Regions from separate parts of the Exiguobacterium sp. EA-TM-5 genome, predicted to be linked through region 1. Evidence: predicted binding sites of a transcription regulator. Region 1 holds the regulator's gene; each other region holds the start of a gene.
What was found. Region 1 encodes Rex, which represses fermentation and respiration genes when NADH is low (regulators of the CRP and FNR family bind a similar motif). Its sites were predicted from a motif close to TTGTGAAATATTTCACAA; they were not measured.

Region 1 (6,897 bases):
AATGGAACGAATGACCGGTTCGAGTTGGCGTCCTTTGTCGGTCAAACTGTATTGAATCTTAATCGGACGATCGGGAATGACAGTCCGGATGACGATGCCTTCCGCTTCGAGCTCCTTCATACGTTCCGTGAGCATACGACCTGATAATTCGGGAATGGCATCTTGAATCTCATTGAAACGGCATGTCTTCGTCAACAAGTGACGTAAAATCAGACCTGTCCATTTCTTACCTAAGATTTCAAAGGCATGTTCGACTTTGGGACAAAGAGCCGGTTGGATTGCGACTTCTTCCATCAGCACTCATCCTTTCTATAGTTGTAGTATACCCGCTTCTGTTAAAAAAATCGAATCATTTTACTTAATGTAACAAAAAGAACTAAAACAAATCTATTTACTTTTAGTAAGTGATAAGATATAGTCTGTTTATTGAGTTACTTAAAGTAACTAAAAAACATTAGGTAAAAGGAGAAGATAGCAATGATGGATACAGGACTTTTAATTATTCGTTTAATCATCGGTTTAACATTCGCTGCACACGGTACACAAAAATTATTTGGTTGGTTCGGTGGACATGGCATCGCTGGAACAGGCGGTTGGTTCGAATCAATCGGCATGAAGCCAGGAAAAGCACTCGCAATTACAGCGGGTCTTGCTGAATTGATCGGTGGTTTGTTGTTCGCAGGTGGTGCTTTTCTGTGGATCGCTGCCATCCTCATCATCGGTTCGATGCTTGTCGCAATTGTTAAAGTACACGGTACGAATGGTTACTGGGTGACGCAGAACGGGTACGAATACAACATGGCATTGATCGTCATCGCCCTTGGCGTAGCGATGATCGGTGCTGGAGACTATTCACTCGCTGCACTCATCGGGTGAGGAAAAAAGGTGGGTCATTCATGAAGTTTGAAGCATCAACGCTTAGCGCAAAAGACAACTATAAATTATTGATTGGCAGTATTATTCCACGTCCGATTGCTTTCGTGACGACGCAAGGGGAAGACGGGACGGTCAATGCCGCACCATTTTCCTTCTTTACCGTCGCATCGAGCAGTCCACCACAACTCGTAATCGCCGTACAACGGACGGATCAAGGACAGAAAGATACGGCCCGTAACATTTTGGCGAAACAAAGCTACGTCATCCACATCGTCAGCGAAGAGATCGTCGATGCGGTCAATGAAACAGCTGCACCACTGGCTTACGGTGAAAGTGAGCTGAAGCGGACGGATTTAACACTCGTTGATAGCGACGCGATCGAAGTACCAGGAATCGCGGAAGCAAAAATTCGGTTCGAGATGCGCTTGACGCAACACGTCGAGCTAGAAGGTGCCGATCTTTTGATTGGTGAAGTACTGCGCTATCACGTCGCGGATGAACTCGTCGAGTCGTTCCGGATCGATGCGGCAGGATTAAAAGCTGTCGCGCGTTTAGCAGGGAACGATTATGCGACGATCGGGAAGACGTTTACGATTGCCCGACCGACAAAATGATAGAAGCATGAATACCTGATACATTGTACGACCCATCTTGAAGACGAAGGTTTCGATTCCAACAAAAAGGAGTTGAGATACCGGTTTATCTCCCGGAATCTCAACTCCTTTTTCTCATATCGTTCATCTAATTAGTTGGTCGGACTTCAAGGTTGCGGATCGATTTCATTTGAAGAAGTCTCTAGTCCGTGGCGTTTACTGTATTGGTAGCCATCGAGCAAATAAAAGACAATGGCCAGTGCCCAAATGCCGACACAGCTGATCAAGAAAGCGATGATCGGTGAGACACTCCCATAATACGATAAGATCAACGGATCATTAAGTTCAACGAATAGCTGTGTCGTCAGGAGCGTACAACAAAGTCCGGAGAGCAGACTGACGAGAAGACCGCTCCATGTCTGGATGACGAGTCCGATCATGCAGGAAATCAAGAGGAACAAAGGAAGTGCAGCATTAAAGGCATCTGGTCGGATAAAGACGGACACATAATCTGCATACAAAGGGACGAAATAAAGAACACCGGATAGTAATCCTAAAATGAGATTGATGAAAAAGCTTTTCGTTCGCATCAGTGTTGATTCTCCCATCGTTCCATCAATTCGAGCAAATCGATATCAATCTGATCACGTTCTGCTGAAAGCGCCGTCGCTTTCGGAATATCATTGAAGACTTCCGGCTCGCACAGCAACTGTTCAATTTCCGCCGAACGTTGTTCAAGCTGCTCGATGTCTTGTTCAATTTGTTCGATTTGCTGACGGCGTTTCTTTTCTTCCTTTTGTGCTTCTTTATCGATCGTCTTCGATGCTATGACTTTTGCCGCTTTTGCTTCCTCGGCTTCGAGGCGAGCGATTTCTTCTTGTTCCGCCTTCTTCTCCGTGTAGTACGAATAATCGCCGAGGTACTCTGTCACACCAGCCTCACTCATCTCGATAACGCGTGTCGCGATCCGGTCGATGAAGTAACGGTCGTGGGAGACGAATAGTAGCGTCCCTTCATAGTCGACGAGTGCATTTTCAAGAACCATCTTCGAATCAAGATCCAAGTGGTTCGTCGGCTCATCGAGGACGAGGACGTTCGTCTTGCGTAATTTCAGTTTTGCGAGCGCGAGACGTCCACGTTCTCCACCTGATAACTCATGGACGATTTTGAAGACGTCGTCACCGCTAAACAAGAATTGTCCAAGGACAGAACGAACTTCTTGTTCGCGCATCAGTGGCCATTCGTTCCAAATCTCATCGATGACACGATTTCGGTCATTGAGTTCTGCTTGCTCTTGATCGTAATATCCGATCGAGACGCCGGTTCCGAAACGGAAATCACCGAAGAGGGGACGTAAGCGACCGACGAGGACTTTTAAGAGCGTCGACTTCCCGATTCCGTTCGGACCAACGAGTGCGAGCGATTCGCCACGTTGCAAACGGAACGTGATATCTTTTGAGACAGCTTCTTCATAACCAATCGCCAGTTGATTGACTTGCAGGACGTCGTTACCGCTTTGTTTTTCAATCGGGAAGGAGAGGACCGTACTACGCTCATCCCCATCCGGTCGATCGAGCCGATCAACTTTCTCGAGTCGTTTTCGAACGCTTTGCGCACGTTTTGTCGTCGTCGCCCTGGCGATATTTCGTTGAATGAAGTCCTGCATCTTCGCGAGCTCTTCTTGTTGCTGTTCGAACTGTTTCATTTCTTGATCGTACAATGCCGCTTTTTGTTCCAAGTACTTCGTATAGTTCCCCGTGAACTTACGACAGACATTGCGGGAGAGCTCATAGACGACATTGACGACTTGGTCGAGGAAGTACCGGTCGTGCGAGACGATCAGGACGGCACCACGATAACCACCGAGATAACTTTCGAGCCAAGCAAGCGTATCGATATCGAGGTGATTGGTCGGCTCATCGAGAATGAGGAGTTCTGGTGCTTGCAAGAGCATCTTCGCTAAAGCGAGCCGTGTCCGTTGACCACCAGATAACGTCTGGATCCGGCGTGAGTAATCGTCGGGATAAAAGCGCATTCCGTGCAAGACAGAGCGAATATTCGCTTCGAACTGATAACCACCAGCTTCTGAGAAGTCGTGCTGTGCTTGATCGTACGTCTTCAAGAGACGATCGTAAGCGACAGGGTCGTTCAAGATATGTTCCATCCCCATTTCGATTTCCATCCGGCGTAGTGTCCGTTCTTGTTCTTGTAAATGTTCAAAGACGGTCAGCATCTCGTTCCAAATCGATTCATTCGATTCAAGACCACTGTCTTGCGCGAGATAACCGATTTTGACGTCCTTGCCCTTCATGATGTCGCCCGAGTCGTGACTCAGTTCGCCAGCGATGATTTTGAGCAAGGTCGATTTTCCGGCACCGTTTCGCCCGACAAGCGCAATTCGGTCACGTTCTTGTACTTCTAGTTTGATATTTTCTAAAATCGGCTCGACGCCGAATGATTTCGAGAGTTGGTTGACTTGTAAGAGTATCATTTCCATCCATCCTTCCACCCTTTAGTCTATCACGAACAAAAGCACGAGGTCGTGCGGAATATATTATTTGTGACTCTATGTGAAGTGGTTTACAATCAAGAAGAGTAGAAAGCTTTTTGCAAAGATTTGGGTGCCACGTTGGATGTGGCCGAAGGGGGAACTGCAGGATGAATGGACCAGACACAAAAATTCCACAAGCGACAGCAAAACGGTTGCCGCTATATTATCGCTTCATCCAAAGTTTATACAATTCAGGTAAGCTCCGCGTCTCTTCTGCTGAGTTAAGCGAGGCGGTGAAGGTTGATTCAGCAACGATTCGTCGCGATTTTTCCTACTTTGGGGCACTAGGGAAAAAGGGGTATGGATATAACGTTCAACATCTCTTAACGTTTTTCCGGAAAACCTTGAATCAAGATGAGGTGACGAATGTTGCCTTAATCGGGGTCGGTCATCTCGGAACAGCGTTTGCAAATTATAACTTTTTAAAGAATAATAGTACTCGGATAGTCGTTGCGTTTGATGCGGACGAAGAGAAGGTCGGAACAACGACGCATGACGTTCCAATCTATCATGTTTCGGACATGAAAGAACAAATCGAAGCGAATCAGGTCGATGTTGCCATCTTGACGGTTCCATCGCAGTTCGCACAGTCAGTAGCGGATGAGTTAGTCGAGTATGGTGTGACAGGTATTCTGAACTTTACGCCTGCACGGTTGAACGTGCCAGCGAGCGTCCGGGTCCATCACATCGATTTATCGATCGAGTTGCAGTCGTTAGTTTATTTCATGAAGCATTATTCGCAATCAGCTGAAGGAGTGAAATCATAATGGAAAACCTTATCCCGCTCACATTAGGTATCGGACCTGCGAGCATCGGATTAATCGCAGTCGTCGCGTTGATCATCTTCGGACCGAAGAAGTTACCAGAATTCGGACGTGCTGCTGGTCAGACATTGAAAGAGTTCAAGAATGCCACGAACGGTATCATGGACGACGATAAAAAGGACGAACCGAAAGAGAAGTGATTGAATCATGACGGTTGATCAAGAGCAAAGCATGACGTCGCACCTTGACGAACTCCGGAAACGGATCGTCTGGTCGCTTATCATCGTCGTCGTCCTGTTCGCTGTCGCATTTCCGCTCGTCCGACCGCTCGTTCGTTTTCTACAAGCGGACTTAAAAGAGCTCGGCATCGGTTTGAATGCCTTCAACGTCGCCGATCCTTTAATGTTGTATTTGAATCTAGCGTTCATCATCGCGTTGATTTTAGCGTCACCGTTCTGGATGTATCAACTCTGGGCATTCGTCCGACCAGGACTTTATGACAAGGAGCAAAAAGCGACACTGACGTATATTCCAGTCATCTTCTTTCTGTTTTTGGCTGGCGTAGCCTTCTCGTATTTCTGGTTGCTGCCCTTCTTGCTTGAAGTCTCAACGGATCTCGGGAAAGAGTTAGGGATCGAACAAGTCATCGGGGTTGAAAACTACTTCAGTTTCTTGATCCGGCTGACAATGCCATTCGGTCTTCTTTTCCAATTGCCGGTCGTGACAATGTTCCTGACACGTCTTGGTCTCGTGACGCCATATTTCATGCGAAAGAATCGGAAATATGCGTATTTTGCGCTGTTCGTCGTTGCAGCATTGATTGCACCGCCGGACGTGACGTCACACTTGATGATCTCGGTTCCATTGTTCGTTCTCTATGAGATCAGCATCTTGATTTCTGCGCGAACGTACAAAAAGGTCTTGATCCTCGAGCAACAGGCAGAGCTTGAACGACAGGCGGATTTGATGCGTGAACTGAATAAATGAATCGTGAATTCCTCCGACGATTTTGGGAGGAATTCTTTTTTATGAAAGCGTTATTTTTATATTGATAAAGCAGTTAGTGATGCGTATACTAAAGATAATTCATGGGGGCTTAGCTCAGCTGGGAGAGCGTTTGGCTGGCAGCCAAAAGGTCGTCGGTTCGATCCCGATAGTCTCCACCAAATTCGTACACTTCAAACTCTTGAGGATTCAAGAGTTTTTTTGTTGCTCTCGAAATATGGAAATGAAATATAACATGACAATAAAAACAAATAATTATATAAAACAGACAAAACTGAATTGTTTATTTCCATCTATTTCATTAAACTAAATATACAGAATTTTCGTTTAACTGTTTTGTGAGTAGTACTATTATGGTTTTTCAGAAAAGGGGAAAAGAAGCATGAAGAAGAAGATTGCGCTTATGGCAGCCGTCTTGATGACGTCTTCCAACTTAGTCAGTGCTCAAGGAGCACTGTCTTCGCAAGACAAGGCAAGCGGTCAAAAACCTCAAGCCCTCTCACTAAAGAAAACAGGACAGGAGAAGGTGTATAAGCAGTCCGATAAGGTTCGTGTCGTCATCGAGATGGAGCAGAAGCCAGCCATTCAAATCGCACAGGCACAAAACAAGCGGTATAGCACATTGAGCAATGCCGAAAAAGAGTCGATTAAGGATCGTCTTGTTACCGTTCAGAAGTCAGTCAAGTCTGCCATCGCGAAACAAGCGATTCCGGTGACGTATAAAGAAAGCTTCACGACTGTTTTGAATGGATTTAGTGGAGAAGTAAAGTTCGGGGATATTCAAGATATTAAAAAGTTAGACGGGGTCAAGGATGTACATATTGCGCACGAATATGCGCGCCCGAAAGTCGATAAAGGCGCAAAACCAGACATGTTATACAGCAAAGATATGGTTAATGCAAAGGAAACATGGCAGGACTACGGCTTCAAAGGGGAAGGGACGATCGTAGCTGTCATCGATACGGGGATTGATCCGTCGCATAAAGATATGGTCTTGAGCCCGGAGACGAATGTGGATTTGACATCTTCTAAAGTCGAAAGTGCCAAAGAAACAAAAGGACTAAAGGGAAAGTATTTTACGGAAAAAGTACCGTACGGCTATAACTAC
Region 2 (6,897 bases), 850 kb from region 1:
CAACCTCTCCTAAGTAACGGGCGCCTTCATCAAGTGAAATCAAATCATCAAGTGCTTCTTGTCCTTGTTTTGCTTCTGCTTTGACGATTTTTCCATCTTCGAACCAAAGCGTAAACTCGTCAATCAAGTTCCCGCTGTAACTGAGTGGTTTGGTACTAGAGACGTAACCATTGACGCCTGTCTTTTTCGGTAACGTGAACACTTCTTCTGTCGGTAAATTCGCGATGAAATCCACACCATCTGCATTCGGACCACCGCCACCTAACCAGACATGTCGTTCTGGTAATTCGATCGATAGTTCTGTCCCTGGAGCTGTGTAGTGTAATGTTTTGTATTTCTTCTCTGTCAGGAATTTTGCTTTTGAACGTAGATTATGATCATGATCTGCCCATGCAGCAACTGGATCTGCTTGATCGGCACGTGTTGCCTTTAAAATAGCTGCCCACAGTTCATCGACCGGCTTCTCTGAGTCAGGGAACACTTTTTTCGCCCAGCTTTCAGATGGTGCCGCTACGACGCACCAGCTTACATTGTCACTCATGACGAACTTCCGCCAATTAGCAAGAGCAACACCTGCCGCTTTATTCGCACGTGTGATTCGACTCGAATCAACGCCATTCAATAAATCTGGATCTTCACTAACGACTGATAAGAATGCTGTCTTTTCTTCTGCCAGTTGATCATAACGTGCCTTTAACCAATCCGGGAACGTATCAAACGACTCTTCTGGTGCATTGAAATAACGAATTTTCGTCATCTCATCATCAGACCATTGTACATATACTTGCGTAGCACCTACTTCGTAGGCGACACGCGTGATTTCACGGACAAGTGGCAAATTCTCGATTCCGGCTCGTACCTCGAGTTGTTGTCCTGGTTGTAAATTAATTCCTGTACGTACTGCTAAAGACGCGTACTGTTGTAATTCTGCTTGTGTCGGCATTATGTAATCCCCTTTCTTGTATCTTTATTTTCACGAAATAGTTGCAATTTTGCAAGAAATAAGGCGAAACTAGAAGGAGAATAGAAGGAGGCATCACCATGGAATTCACACCCGGAGATTTTAAATCGGCTTATACGTATTTTCATCGACAGGCACTCGACCTCGTCGGTGATAAAAAAGCACAACAAGAACTGTTAGTTCGAGCAGAAATCGGACTTGCCCACTTGACGCAAGATATTGCGTCTACAGAAAGCTCGGATATCGAACGCGAGGTAGAGCTCGTTCTCTATTTCCAATTAAAACAATTGCTTGAAATGCTTCGTGCTCTGTACCAGAAAAAATTCGAAATGCATACGGAGCAGGAACAATTGTTGTTGACGGCTGTTCTGTACTTCACGTCTCCTGTTGACGCCTTACCGGACGATAACGTCCTCGGGCTCTTCGATGACGCACAAATCGTCGAAACGATTTATGAAGAACTGGCTGCAGATGTCGATCGCTTTCAACATATGGAATAAACGAAAAAAGCAGCTGTCGCGACAGCTGCTTTTTGATTATGCATTTTGCTTCGAAGCAATATGAACAGGTGTCGTTGATTGACGTGATTCATCTACCTCTAGTTTTTCTTTGTTCAGCCACGTATAGATCATTCCCATGAAGACAGCTCCACCGATAATGTTACCAGCTAAAGCTGGCAACAGGTTATGCATCGCTCCGGCAAACGTAATCGTATCCGGATGTGGCACGATTAAAGCAATTGAGAACAATGCCATATTGGCGATGACGTGATCAAATCCGGATGCAAAGAATACTGCGACCAGTACCATCATCATCATAATCTGCGCTAATTCATTCTTCATGTTCTTTGGAATGAAAATCGCTAAACAAACCATCCAGTTACAGAAAATAGCTCGTGTAAATATTTCCCACGTCGAATGGTGAATTTTTGTTTCCGATACAGCAAACAACCAATTGTTCATCCCAAGTTCTTGTATGATTCCTGTTTGAGAAAAGAGTAGCGCGAACGCTAGCCCTCCGAGTCCATTTCCGATTAGACAAATTAACCAAACCTTCATCGTATCCATCTTCGTCGTATAGCCTCGCATCGTTGCCGTTGTGAAATACATCGTATTCCCTGTAAACAGTTCTGCCCCACCATAAACGATTAAGACCAGTGCCACTCCGAATGTTAGTCCACCGACAAGTGTCGCAACAGGTGACTCCGCCATATATAGACCGTTAATTGCCTTTAAGGTAAAAATGATTGCAAACCCAATGAAAATACCTGCTAGCATAGCACGAACTAAGTACTCGAGAGGACGCACTTGTAACATACGCGTCGACTTGACTGCTTTATTCCGTAATCCTTCTAATGCTTCTACCTCGTTCATCGTAGAAACCTCTCTTTCTTTTGTTCAACATTTCACAATGTCTGTTCATTTATTATCATACTTCCATCTTAAAAGATGTTCAAGCGTTGAATAGACCTGTTTTATTGTTTTCATAAAAGAACGAGATGTAAACGATATCATTGTGTCGAGATTGTGAAAAATGCCTTTTCTTGTTTTATACAACTAATTATTTCGAATCGAAAGTCCTGATACGAACTGTTCGAAAAAGGTTTGTCGTCTTGATACATCCAGGACATACCTATCGATAACGACACGGTTGAATCGACTCGAAGATGAAGTGGCCCGTTCGATATCAGTTGGCGTATAAGCATCAAATGCTTTCCGGTCTATTTTAAAATCAGCACGTGAATAGGGATCGGTGTAGTGAATTTCAAGATTAGTCAAGTCAGGAATCGTTGAGAATAATACGAGTGTATGATGCATGAGGACTTTTGATAAACGAGCGTTTAAAAAATCCTGATTCACTTGTAATGTACCAGTGTCCGTCCCAATCCACGCACGCCGCTCTTTTCCAGTGACGTCATAGGCAAGCCGTAACGATTCTCCTTCAACATCTACCTGTTCTAATTCCGATGAAAACGGGAGTTGTTCGGCTAACTGACGAATCGCTACCGTATTCATCATCGAAGCACCGACTTGTCTTGCTACGATATCACCATCATGCCAAATAGACGTTCGATTTTCTTCATCTGGTTGTTGAAAAATACGAATGCCTATCAGTATCCCTAAACAGATACATCCAATAATCAAGAACGTTTTTTTCATTTTCATCACCTTCCTAAAAAAACTTACCCTTTTTCATCTTTTTTCATAAGAAGGGTTGAAATTTTATGCATATGGGCGTACTCTTGCAGGCAGATACTCACAGAAGGAGGAGCATGAGGTCACTCATCATATTGCCATGACTACTACGACACACCCACAGAAAAAGAGAGTTGAAAAAATCAGTTTTTTAATCATTGGTACATTACTTTATTCCCTTTACATCAGTTTACTACTATCTCCAAATGATATCGGATCCGGTGGTATCATGGGGATTACGCTCGTTGTGCAAGAGCTCTTCCATACCCCAATCGGCTTAACACAGTTGCTCTTAAACATCCCACTCTTCATTTTAGGTTTCCGTTTTCTACGTAAGCGATTCATGTTCTTATCTGGCGTTATCGTCATTGCTTCTTCTTTTTTAATCGACTGGATTCCAACTCAAATCGTTCCAGAATCTTTAAATGATCCGCTTGTCGCTTCCATCTTTGCCGGTCTAGTCTCCGGTCTTGCAATGGCATTGATTTTCTTCGGTGGCGCGTCTACCGGCGGGCTCGATATTCTTGGAAAGTTTTTCTTCGCTCGTTTTCATAACTGGCCACTTCCTCGTATATTTCTAATGCAAGATCTTGTCATCTACATTCTTGTCTGGTGGGTCTTCGATTTGAAACACGTTATGTACGCTCTCATCATGAGCTTTGTTCGCGCTAAAGCCCTTCAAACGGTCTATAGTTTTTATTCTGCTTCTAAGCAATGTATCATTATTTGTGAGAAAGCAGATGAAATCAACGAAGTCATTACAAAAGAGCTTGGTCGTGGTGTTACGATTTTGGATGCACGGGGTGGATACTCCAACCGAACGAAAAAAATGGTCTACGTTGTCGTTCAAAATAACGAAATCGTACGCTTGCAAGAGATCGTCGCTTCTGTTGAGCCAAATGCATTCGTTACGTTCTCAGAAATCCATACGGTTTTCGGAAATTACAAGGAACATTCCTATTCGTTTTAACATTAAGCGCAGCTAAGCTGCGCTTTTTCTTCTACAAAACAGCTTCTCGGATTGTACTAGCTTTCCTGCTTTTTTTATTCAAAATGCTGACTTTCTACTTTCCTATCCCTATTCAAAAAATAGACAGGCTTCACTTTTCTTGTAATAGTAGTTAAGCTAATGACATGTCTTTTTATTTAAAGGAATGATTGCATGCACTCACTATGGCGTCAGCGTATTCTGCTGATTCTTTTGATCAGTTTATTTGCTTCTATACCAATCATTTATGCCTTGTCCGGTTATCGGACAATTGCAGCGATGACAGCGCAGATGAAGGATCATGATATACCGTTAATTAATCAAGTCGACCAGCTAGTTGAACATAATCGAGATCGAGCAAATGCAGTCCGTGGTCTCTTATTGTATGAGGATAATCGTTACATCGAACAATATTATTTTTCGACTTCGAAAATTCATGATTTACGTAACGCTCTGAATCAATCATCAACTACTCCCGGGGCAATCAAGGATTTACTTCGGCGAAACAATGTATGGGAGTCTGAAATTGAACGGGTTTTCGTCGTATATGAACGTCAAAGTCCTGCAGCAGCAAAACGTCTTGCAAGACAATCGACTCAAACAACTCAGACAATTCTTGAAGACTTATCCCGTGTAAAAGATGATTTGTATCAAACCCTTCAAGCAAAATTACAACAATCGGATACGTTAATTGCTACATATAAATGGATGTGCCTCGGCTTGTCCATTCTGTCCTTTTTAATGATTAGTGCAACGATCTTTTTCTTCCATCGCTTTGCTCCTGCCATATCAAAGCAATCAGCACAAGAATAAACGAAAAGCGCAGCTATTGCTGCGCTTTTCGTTTATTCTAAAAATCATTCAAGTACTGCTTTTCCCTCTTGTACATGTTCCATCGCCATATGGACAAGCGATGATACATGATGATCATCCAAGGAATAATAGACGACTTTTCCTTCTTTACGAAACTTTACAAGTCCCTGTTTCAATAGGGATCGCAGATGATGCGACGCTGTCGCGATCGAACAATCAACAGAAGCAGAGACGTCACAAACGCACAATTCTTCTTCAATCGTCAAAGCATAAACGATTCGTAATCGTGTCGCATCTGATAAAATTTTAAACAATTTTCCAATTTCAAGCGTCGGAATTGTATCAACGACATGTCCGATTTCGGTGGCGCGCTGTTCGTCAATCGCGATCGTTTCACAACGGGGAATGTCCATGTCCGTCACCTCGTTTCTATATATATTGCACCACGAGAAACAGGACATTGCAAGTTCAGCGCATTCGTCTGCGAATGAGCCAAAACACGAGCCACCCCCCGACAAAATCTCCGATATCCCAGACAATTCGATTTTGGTCGACAGCACGCACCCCGATATCGATGACTTTTGTACTTTCTAATCGATTCGTATAACGCTGGCGCAATGAAGCTGGGATCGGCAACCGAAGAAGTATCCGATAATAAATATCTAAATGAGTATGCCCCCAGATTTCTGTCGCAATCGAACTCGTTTTAATATACAAAGGTCGCTTGTAACGTCGCTCATACTTTTCCTTCAATAAAAGAGCCATTTCATAGGATATACGATTAGGACGCGGAAATAAAACTTTTCCTAGATGATAAATCCCCTGATTATCGACCCGAATGATTTGTGGTTCTAACCGATACCGGATCCAATAGCCCCGAAAACGGATCGTCTGCCATTTCAATACAATCACCTCTGAACGAATTATACCCTGTTCTGAAGAGATTGATGCCATTCTCGCACAGCATCTGTCATTTGCTTTGCAGCGAGCTGCCGATCTTCTTTAGCAAAAATATCAGAAATGACCGCGTATCCTTCTAGTAGAATCGGTAGAGACGAGACATTTGTTGCTGTAATGCCACCAATACCAATCAAAGGTAAGTGAACCGCTTCTCGAATCGCCTGAAGTGTCGTATACGGCATCGCATCAGCGTCTGCTTTCGATGACGTCGCAAATAAAGACCCCACCCCTAAATAAGATGCCCCATTTTGTTCTGCTTCCATTGCTTGCTCAACAGTTGCAACCGATACACCGATTACAGCGTTCGGTAAGAGACGACGTGCTGCGGTTAGAGGAATGTCCTCTTGTCCGATATGCAAACCGGCTCCGACGAGTAACGCGATATCGATTCGATCATTGATGATCAATGGAATGTCGTGACGATCCGTGAGTGCTTTTAACTGAACTGCCTGTTCAAAGAACTCCTTTCCTTGCGCTGTTTTTTCCCGTAGTTGCACGATGGTTACCCCACCTAAAATCGCTTCTTCAACGACCGTTTCGATAGCAACTCCTGGATGATATCTACGATCCGTCACGGCGTAAATCGAATAATCAATTACCACGTTCCGTCACCTCCGTCAGATCTTGTTCCGTCATCAGGCTGATGGCATTGAACAACTCTCGTTTAAAATCGCCTAGACCTTGTGCCGATGCTGCCCGCTCTCCTGCTTTTCCCATGACGAACGTTCCATGAACTGCCGCCTCATACGCCGTATAGCCTGCACCAAGGAAGCTAGCAATTATCGATGCCGTCATACAACCTGTTCCTGTGATGTCTCCAAGACGAGGAGTACCCACGTTCAATTCCATTTCGCGTGTGCCATCCGTGATGTAATCGATTGGACCGGTGACGACGACGACGGATTGCTGTTTGCGTGCGAATATACGGATACTTTCTCGATCCATGCTTCCGTCTCCCACAGCATCGACTCCCTTCGTTC
Region 3 (6,897 bases), 1.5 Mb from region 1:
TGAACGACTGGTACGAGCATCGGTGCGATCAAAGTCGACGCGATGACAAGTTTCGTAGCTTTTTTCATATGGATTTTCCCCCCAGGATGTTTTGACTGCTTCATTAATTTAGCATGGTTCGATTATAGCTAATAGTCCTTTCAAATAGGTCGGACATCCGTCTTATTTAACCTACTTAACTAATTCCAAATAATGGCTTTACATTGTTGATTTTTCCTTTACAATTCATGTGTTAATGGTAAAAAAAAAGGAGGTGAATCACGTAAAAAAACGATACATTCCAGGACATGAACCTGAAAACGTATCGTTTATGCTTGATGTAGAACGTAACTGTTCATCCTCGACTCCTACAGGAAAAGAAAGCATGCACTTCGCTTTCGTCAGGGTCAGGTGAGACCCGGTAGACGAAACGGAGTTTTGGATACCGCGACTTACCTCCCGCCTGTGGAAAGCGAGGATGACAGCAACGTTCGTCGTCTGGATTCATGGCACAGGATTTTCACTACTCCCTGTCCCCTTACACCGCTTTCTCTGGTTTCCGTCGGACGACATAACCAAGAATACCAGCAAGTAAGGCAAGCCCTGCGGCGTAAAGTACCGTCCATCCTGCTGTCTGTTGAGCAAATTCGAATAAGACGTCACTGCGCCACTTCATCGCAAATTCAACATATGAAGCTTGACTGACGATGAAGCTGATGACACCAATCGCAATCGCAAAGACGAACGGATCGATGATCGACTTGAAACTTCGGATACTACAAACGAAGTAGATCGCAAACGACACGAGCAACAATACCCAGTACGCACTCTCACTTGAGACGTCTGGTGCCGTCGTTCCAGCTGATTCCGCATCGATCGATTGGATTGTCTGCCTTGCGACACCGTAATCAACAGGATCGAGCTTCAACTGCGTCGCTGACAAGTCAGGGCGTTCTCCACCGAGAAGCGTCAACAGTTGTTCCGTCACCCGGTCCGTATCAATCCCGTCGACGACTTTTTGAATCGAGTCATTGAGCTGATCCGTTGAGGTCTCTCCGTTCAACATTGAGACAGGAACTTCTGCGTTTGCTCCAAGGACGTCTGCTTGATAGACGACTTGACCACCGTGAATCCAGTCATACATCCCACCACTCCCAGCGTTCAAACTCGCGACAGTCAATGCTGTCCGTAGTGAAGAATCTCCGTCATACTCCGCTTCATCCTGTACCGTAAAGACGAGTTGCAGCGTGCTCGCAAACATCAAGATCAGCAAGCTGGCGCGTCCGGCTGCCGTTAAACCGGATAACTTCTGCGGGAAGAACGCCATCCAACCAAGCAAACTGACGACGAGAAGCGGTAGGATCCCACTCATCGCATAGCCGTCTTGTAACGTAAGGAATGGCACGTCGTTTCCGCGTCCAGCAAGGACGAACCAGATGATTCCGACCGTTAAAAAGAAACTGACCGAGCGAATCGTCCAACCGAGACGACTTGCTTTAATCCGTAACACTAAAAATAGCAAGACGGTCAAACCAATTCCAAAAACGGAATAAAGTAACGTGCCGTAGGAGACATCAAACGTAAGTGGTGCAAGAACCTGCTTCAAGTCGATTCCGAACAATGACAAGACGTCACCGGCAGAACTCGCATCGAGTACCTGATTGATGATCCCTTCCCGGACTGCGCTCGGCATCGTAATCGACAGTCCACCGACGAACAGGAGCATGAGTGAAACCGTGATATCTGTATCATTCCATGAGACATCTGCCTGTTGCATCTGCGTCACAAGATCTTGATAGTCTGAGGACGAGGTGATCTGTGAAGTCAAAAATGCCATCGTGCTATAAATGACACCGAAAAAGATGAGACCGATGAGGACGCCAAACAGGACATCCCAGACGGAAAACCGTCGTTGTTTCTTTTCTTGCCTTGACTCCATCCTAGTTCCTCCTTTTCATGCCTGATGTTTGAATATTCCTGATTCATTGAAACCAAAAACATCAAATTCATTCAACATCCATTATATCCCACCTTTTCTCCGACTGTCTCCATCCTTTCCCAAAATAAAAACCGACTTCTCAGATGGAGAGGCCGGTTGAACGATCAGGTACCATGGTATTTTATTCTCTATTTAGATGCCTTCGTACGCTTGTTCCATGATCGTCCGTAATTCAGTGACAAGCGGCATCTTCGGATTCGCTGTCGTACATTGATCCTCGAAAGCATCGACTGCCATCTTATCAAGTTTTGCCTCGAAGTCTGCTTTTTGAATACCTTGTGCCTTAAATGACATCTTAATGTTGAGGCGTTGTCCAAGATCGGCAACTGCTTGAATGAGTGACTCGACCCCTTGTTCCGTCGTTGTTGCCGGAAGACCGAGGTAGCGAGCGATGTCCGCATACCGTTCATCGGCAACGAATGATTCGTATTTCGGGAATGCTGCTAGTTTCGTTGGGCGTGACGCGTTATAGCGAATGACGTGTGGCATCAGGATCGCGTTCGTCCGTCCGTGTGGTGTATGGAACTCCCCACCGATTTTGTGTGCGATTGAGTGGTTGATTCCAAGGAACGCGTTCGCGAATGCCATCCCTGCCATCGTTGACGCATTGTGCACTTTTTCGCGTGCTTCGGCGTCGGATCCGTTAGCATATGCTCGTGGCAAGTACTCGAAGATCATCTTGATTGCTTTCAGTGCTAATCCATCCGTGTAGTCGTTCGCAAGAACCGAGACGTATGCTTCTGTTGCATGCGTCAAGACATCCATTCCGGTATCAGCTGTAATTGAAGCAGGTACCGTCATGACGAATTCTGGATCAACGATTGCGACGTCTGGTGTCAACGCATAGTCAGCAATCGGGTATTTGACGTTTTTCTCTTTATCCGTGATGACGGTGAACGGTGTCACTTCTGAACCCGTACCAGACGTCGTAGGAATCGCGACGAACTTCGCTTGACGACCGAGTGTCGGGAATTTATAGGCACGCTTACGAATATCAAGGAATTTTTGACGTAAGTTTGAAAACGTTTCGTTCGGTTGTTCGTAGAAGAGCCACATTCCTTTTGCAGCATCCATCGCTGATCCACCACCGAGGGCGATGATCAAGTCTGGTTTGAAGTCACGCATCGCTTGAGCACCCGTCTGAACGGTCGTTACGGATGGATCCGGTTCGACTTGGTCGAAGATCCGGTAATTGACGGACTGCGGCAAGTTTTGAATCACTTTATCGGCATATCCGAATTGCACCATCGTCGGATCAGTGACGATCATGACGCGTGAGACGTCAGTCATCGACCGGAGGTACTGGACGGAGTTCTTTTCGAAGTAGATTTTTTCAGGAACTTTGAACCATTGCATGTTCACGCGTCGTTTCGCCACCTTCTTGACGTTGAGTAAGTGTTTCGCCGTTACGTTCTCAGAAACAGAGTTTTTACCGTATGATCCGCAACCAAGTGTCAGTGATGGTGTCAACTCGTTGTAAAGATCACCAATCCCACCATGAGCAGATGGACTGTTGACGAGGATCCGGCAGGCTTTCATCCGGAGTCCGAACGCTGTCATCAAATCATCGTTCGTCGTATGAATGACGGCTGTATGCCCGAGACCACCGATTTCAAGCATCTGTTCGGCAATCGTGAACGCATCTTCGGTTGATGCGACGAGGTACGCACCGAGGACGGGACTGAGTTTTTCATGAGATAGTGGTTCTGCAGCACCAACATGTTCAAGTTCTGCGACGAGCATGACCGTCGTTTCCGGAACGTTGATGCCCGCTTTCTCTGCAATCCATGTCGCTGGTTTACCGACGATGTCCGCGTTGACGGCACACGTATCGGTTTTGATGACGAGTGCTTCAAGGCGTTGTTTTTCTTCCGGTGTACAGAAGTAACAACCGAGTGCTTCCATTTCCGCACGGACCGTCGCATAAATCTCTTGGTCGACAATAACGGCTTGTTCAGAGGCACAAATCATTCCGTTATCAAACGTTTTTGAGAGAACGAGATCGCTGACTGCCCGTTTAACTTTCGCAGATTGTTCGATGTAGCACGGAACGTTCCCTGGTCCAACACCGAGTGCCGGTTTCCCCGTTGAGTACGCTGATTTGACCATTCCTGCTCCACCTGTCGCAAGGACCATCGCGATTTTTTCATGGTTCATCAAGACTTTCGTTGCTTCAAGTGATGGTTCTTCGACCCATTGAATACAGTCTTTAGGTGCGCCTGCTTTGATGGCTGCATCGCGGAGTGTTTTCGCTGCTTCAACGGAACACCGTTGTGCTGATGGATGGAACGCGAAGACGATCGGATTGCGTGTCTTAATCGCAATCAATGCTTTGAACATCGTTGTTGACGTTGGGTTCGTGACTGGTGTGACACCACAGACGACACCGACTGGTTCAGCAATGTATGTGATACCATTTTGAACATCTTCTTCTAGAATCCCGACTGTTTTTTCATGTCGTAGACTGTTATAAATGTATTCTGTCGCGAACATGTTTTTAATCATTTTATCTTCAAAGACACCGCGTCCTGTCTCTTCGGTTGCGAGACGCGCAAGCTCAACGTGCCGTTCTAGTCCGGCAAGTGCCATATCCCGAACGATCGTATCGATTGTTTCTTGATCGAATGTCATTAATTCCTGTAACGCAAGTTGTCCTTTTTCAACAATTTGTCCAACTGCTTGTTCGACCGGTGTTGCCGTCGATTTTGTTTTTTCTTTCACAGCCATGAGTGGTTTCCTCCCTGTCGTGGAACGAATCTGAGTTTGATTTGCCAACCATTATGTTAGGAATGCCAAGCTGTTTTTCAATAGTTTGTGCTTTCCTTCACAAATCAATCATAACCCCTTTTTCCTGTTTTGTGCATGACCATCCTGTGAATTCCCTCACACCATTGATAGCGTTTACATCTATTGTCCGGTCTACTTTTCTGTCATTCCGTTCTAGACACGACAAACTGTGCGATTTATCACACCTCGCATTTTCCTGACTTGATAGCCGTTTCGTCATCTTGTATTCTGATATGGGGTACATATTAAGAGCTACCACTAAAGGAGGACACTTGAATGTCAGTCGTACAGGAAATGCTAGCCTTCAATGAGCGATTCGTCGCCGAAAAACAGTATGAGCAATTCGTCTCGGATAAGTTCCCGGACAAAAAAGTCGTCATCTTAACTTGCATGGATGCCCGTTTGACGGAGCTTCTTCCACACGCACTCGGTTTAAAAAACGGGGATGCGAAGATTATCAAAAATGCCGGCGCTATCCTATCGCATCCATTCGGTTCCGTCATGCGCTCGATTCTCGTCGCGTTGTATGCACTTGGTGCTGAAGAAGTCGTCGTCATCGGTCACCACGACTGTGGTATGAGCACGATTGATCCCAAACACATGATCAGCGAGATGAAGGGTCGAGGTATCGACCAGCAGATTCTTCACACGCTTGAAGTATCAGGTGTTGATTTGAATCAATGGTTGCGTGGCTTCACGTCAGTTCAAGAAAGCGTCGCCCATTCGGTCAGCCTCGTGAAGAACCATCCATTACTGCCACCTGGTACGAACGTCCACGGACTCGTCATCGATCCAGGTACCGGTAAACTCGACGTCGTCGATTGCTAAGCACTTTCTTATAGAAGAAACGCAAACAAATTTCAGTATTTTCTTAGGTCTCAGCCTGATAACAACGTGTCATTTTTCTCTAAACGGAGAAGGATGGCACGTTTTTTCTTAAACGTAAATGTCATTGATCAAAATGCTTCTCGCTTCGTGCTTCCGGGTATTAAAAAATGTGACGCCCTATAAAAAGCTAGAAAGCACATCGAGAAGCTCTTTATTGCGAGGTCAGACTTTTACTCTTGACAGCATTCCAACATGGCTGTAAGATACTTTAGTATAGTACAGTGATAACAAAAGAAAGTGTGGTTTTACTGAATGATAAACGCCGTATTGTTTGCCGTCTTTTTACTATTTATTTTAGCGATCTTCCGCGTCCACATCGTGCTCGCGATGGTCATCAGTGCGTTTGCCGGCGGTCTCGTCGGTGGTCTTGATTTAACAAAAACAACCGAAGCGTTTGCTGGTGGTCTTGGTGACGGGGCAGAAATTGCCCTTAGCTACGCGTTGCTCGGGGCTTTCGCCGTTGCTCTCTCGAAAACGGGTTTACCGGATGCTCTCGCGCACGCATTGATTGCGCGTTCACGTGGTAACGCAAGTGCCGCTTCCGTCAAAAAATTAAAAGGATTCATCTTGTTCGCGATTCTATTAATCGCAATCAGTTCACAAAACGTCTTACCGATCCACATCGCGTTTATTCCAATCATCATTCCGCCGCTTCTTGGTCTCTTCAATCAGTTGAAGATGGATCGTCGTCGGATTGCAATCATCATGACATTTGGTCTTGTAACACCGTACATGTTCTTACCAGTTGGATTCGGAGACATTTATCTTAACCAGATTCTACTGAAGAACCTGAAGGCAAATGGTCTCGATACAACAGGAGCATCCGTCATCGAGGCGATGGCGATTCCAGCACTCGGTATGGTCGTCGGTCTCTTGATCGGATTGTATTCGTACCGCAAAGAACGGACGTATGAGATGCGTGACATCGCCCCGGACGATTATGAAATTCCGGTCATCACGAAAACAAAACTTGTATTAAGTGGGATCGTCGTCATCGCGACGTTGATCGTCCAATTGCAAACGGAGTCGATGATTCTCGCTGCAACGACCGGACTCATCCTCTTCTTGCTGCTTCGTCTCGTTCGCTTCAGTGAAGCTGATGACGTCATTACACGCGGTATGCGGATGATGTCATTCATCGGATTCGTCATGATTTCAGCGAACGGTTTCTCAAACGTCTTGCGTAAGACAGGCGATATCGAACCGCTCGTCGAAAACTCGAAAGCGTTGATGGGCGATTCACA

Region 2: a site for Rex is predicted at 2,355-2,372, ahead of ACV3PA_RS15800 (formate/nitrite transporter family protein). Genes of this name have one in related genera too.
Region 3: a site for Rex is predicted at 4,791-4,808, ahead of adhE (bifunctional acetaldehyde-CoA/alcohol dehydrogenase). Genes of this name have one in related genera too.

Annotation. Positions count from the first base shown of each region.
Region 1 covers NZ_CM132670.1:743,374-750,270, forward strand. The annotation lists gene ACV3PA_RS03990 (winged helix-turn-helix transcriptional regulator) at 1-294, opposite strand, end outside; gene ACV3PA_RS03995 (DoxX family protein) at 478-876, shown strand; gene ACV3PA_RS04000 (flavin reductase family protein) at 897-1,490, shown strand; gene ACV3PA_RS04005 (hypothetical protein) at 1,637-2,059, opposite strand; gene ACV3PA_RS04010 (ATP-binding cassette domain-containing protein) at 2,059-3,960, opposite strand; gene ACV3PA_RS04015 (redox-sensing transcriptional repressor Rex) at 4,128-4,787, shown strand; gene ACV3PA_RS04020 (twin-arginine translocase TatA/TatE family subunit) at 4,787-4,984, shown strand; gene tatC (twin-arginine translocase subunit TatC) at 4,992-5,771, shown strand; tRNA gene ACV3PA_RS04030 (tRNA-Ala) at 5,875-5,950, shown strand; gene ACV3PA_RS04035 (S8 family serine peptidase) at 6,172-6,897, shown strand, end outside.
Region 2 covers NZ_CM132670.1:3,008,674-3,015,570, forward strand. The annotation lists gene ACV3PA_RS15790 (aminopeptidase) at 1-943, opposite strand, end outside; gene ACV3PA_RS15795 (YkvA family protein) at 1,042-1,461, shown strand; gene ACV3PA_RS15800 (formate/nitrite transporter family protein) at 1,498-2,334, opposite strand; gene ACV3PA_RS15805 (hypothetical protein) at 2,518-3,120, opposite strand; gene ACV3PA_RS15810 (YitT family protein) at 3,257-4,126, shown strand; gene ACV3PA_RS15815 (CHASE3 domain-containing protein) at 4,319-4,957, shown strand; gene ACV3PA_RS15820 (ArsR/SmtB family transcription factor) at 5,002-5,370, opposite strand; gene ACV3PA_RS15825 (hypothetical protein) at 5,426-5,869, opposite strand; gene thiE (thiamine phosphate synthase) at 5,881-6,519, opposite strand; gene thiM (hydroxyethylthiazole kinase) at 6,509-6,897, opposite strand, start outside.
Region 3 covers NZ_CM132670.1:2,342,442-2,349,338, forward strand. The annotation lists gene ACV3PA_RS12410 (bifunctional 2',3'-cyclic-nucleotide 2'-phosphodiesterase/3'-nucleotidase) at 1-68, opposite strand, end outside; gene ACV3PA_RS12415 (hypothetical protein) at 518-1,918, opposite strand; gene adhE (bifunctional acetaldehyde-CoA/alcohol dehydrogenase) at 2,111-4,705, opposite strand; gene ACV3PA_RS12425 (beta-class carbonic anhydrase) at 5,042-5,593, shown strand; gene ACV3PA_RS12430 (Na+/H+ antiporter family protein) at 5,909-6,897, shown strand, end outside.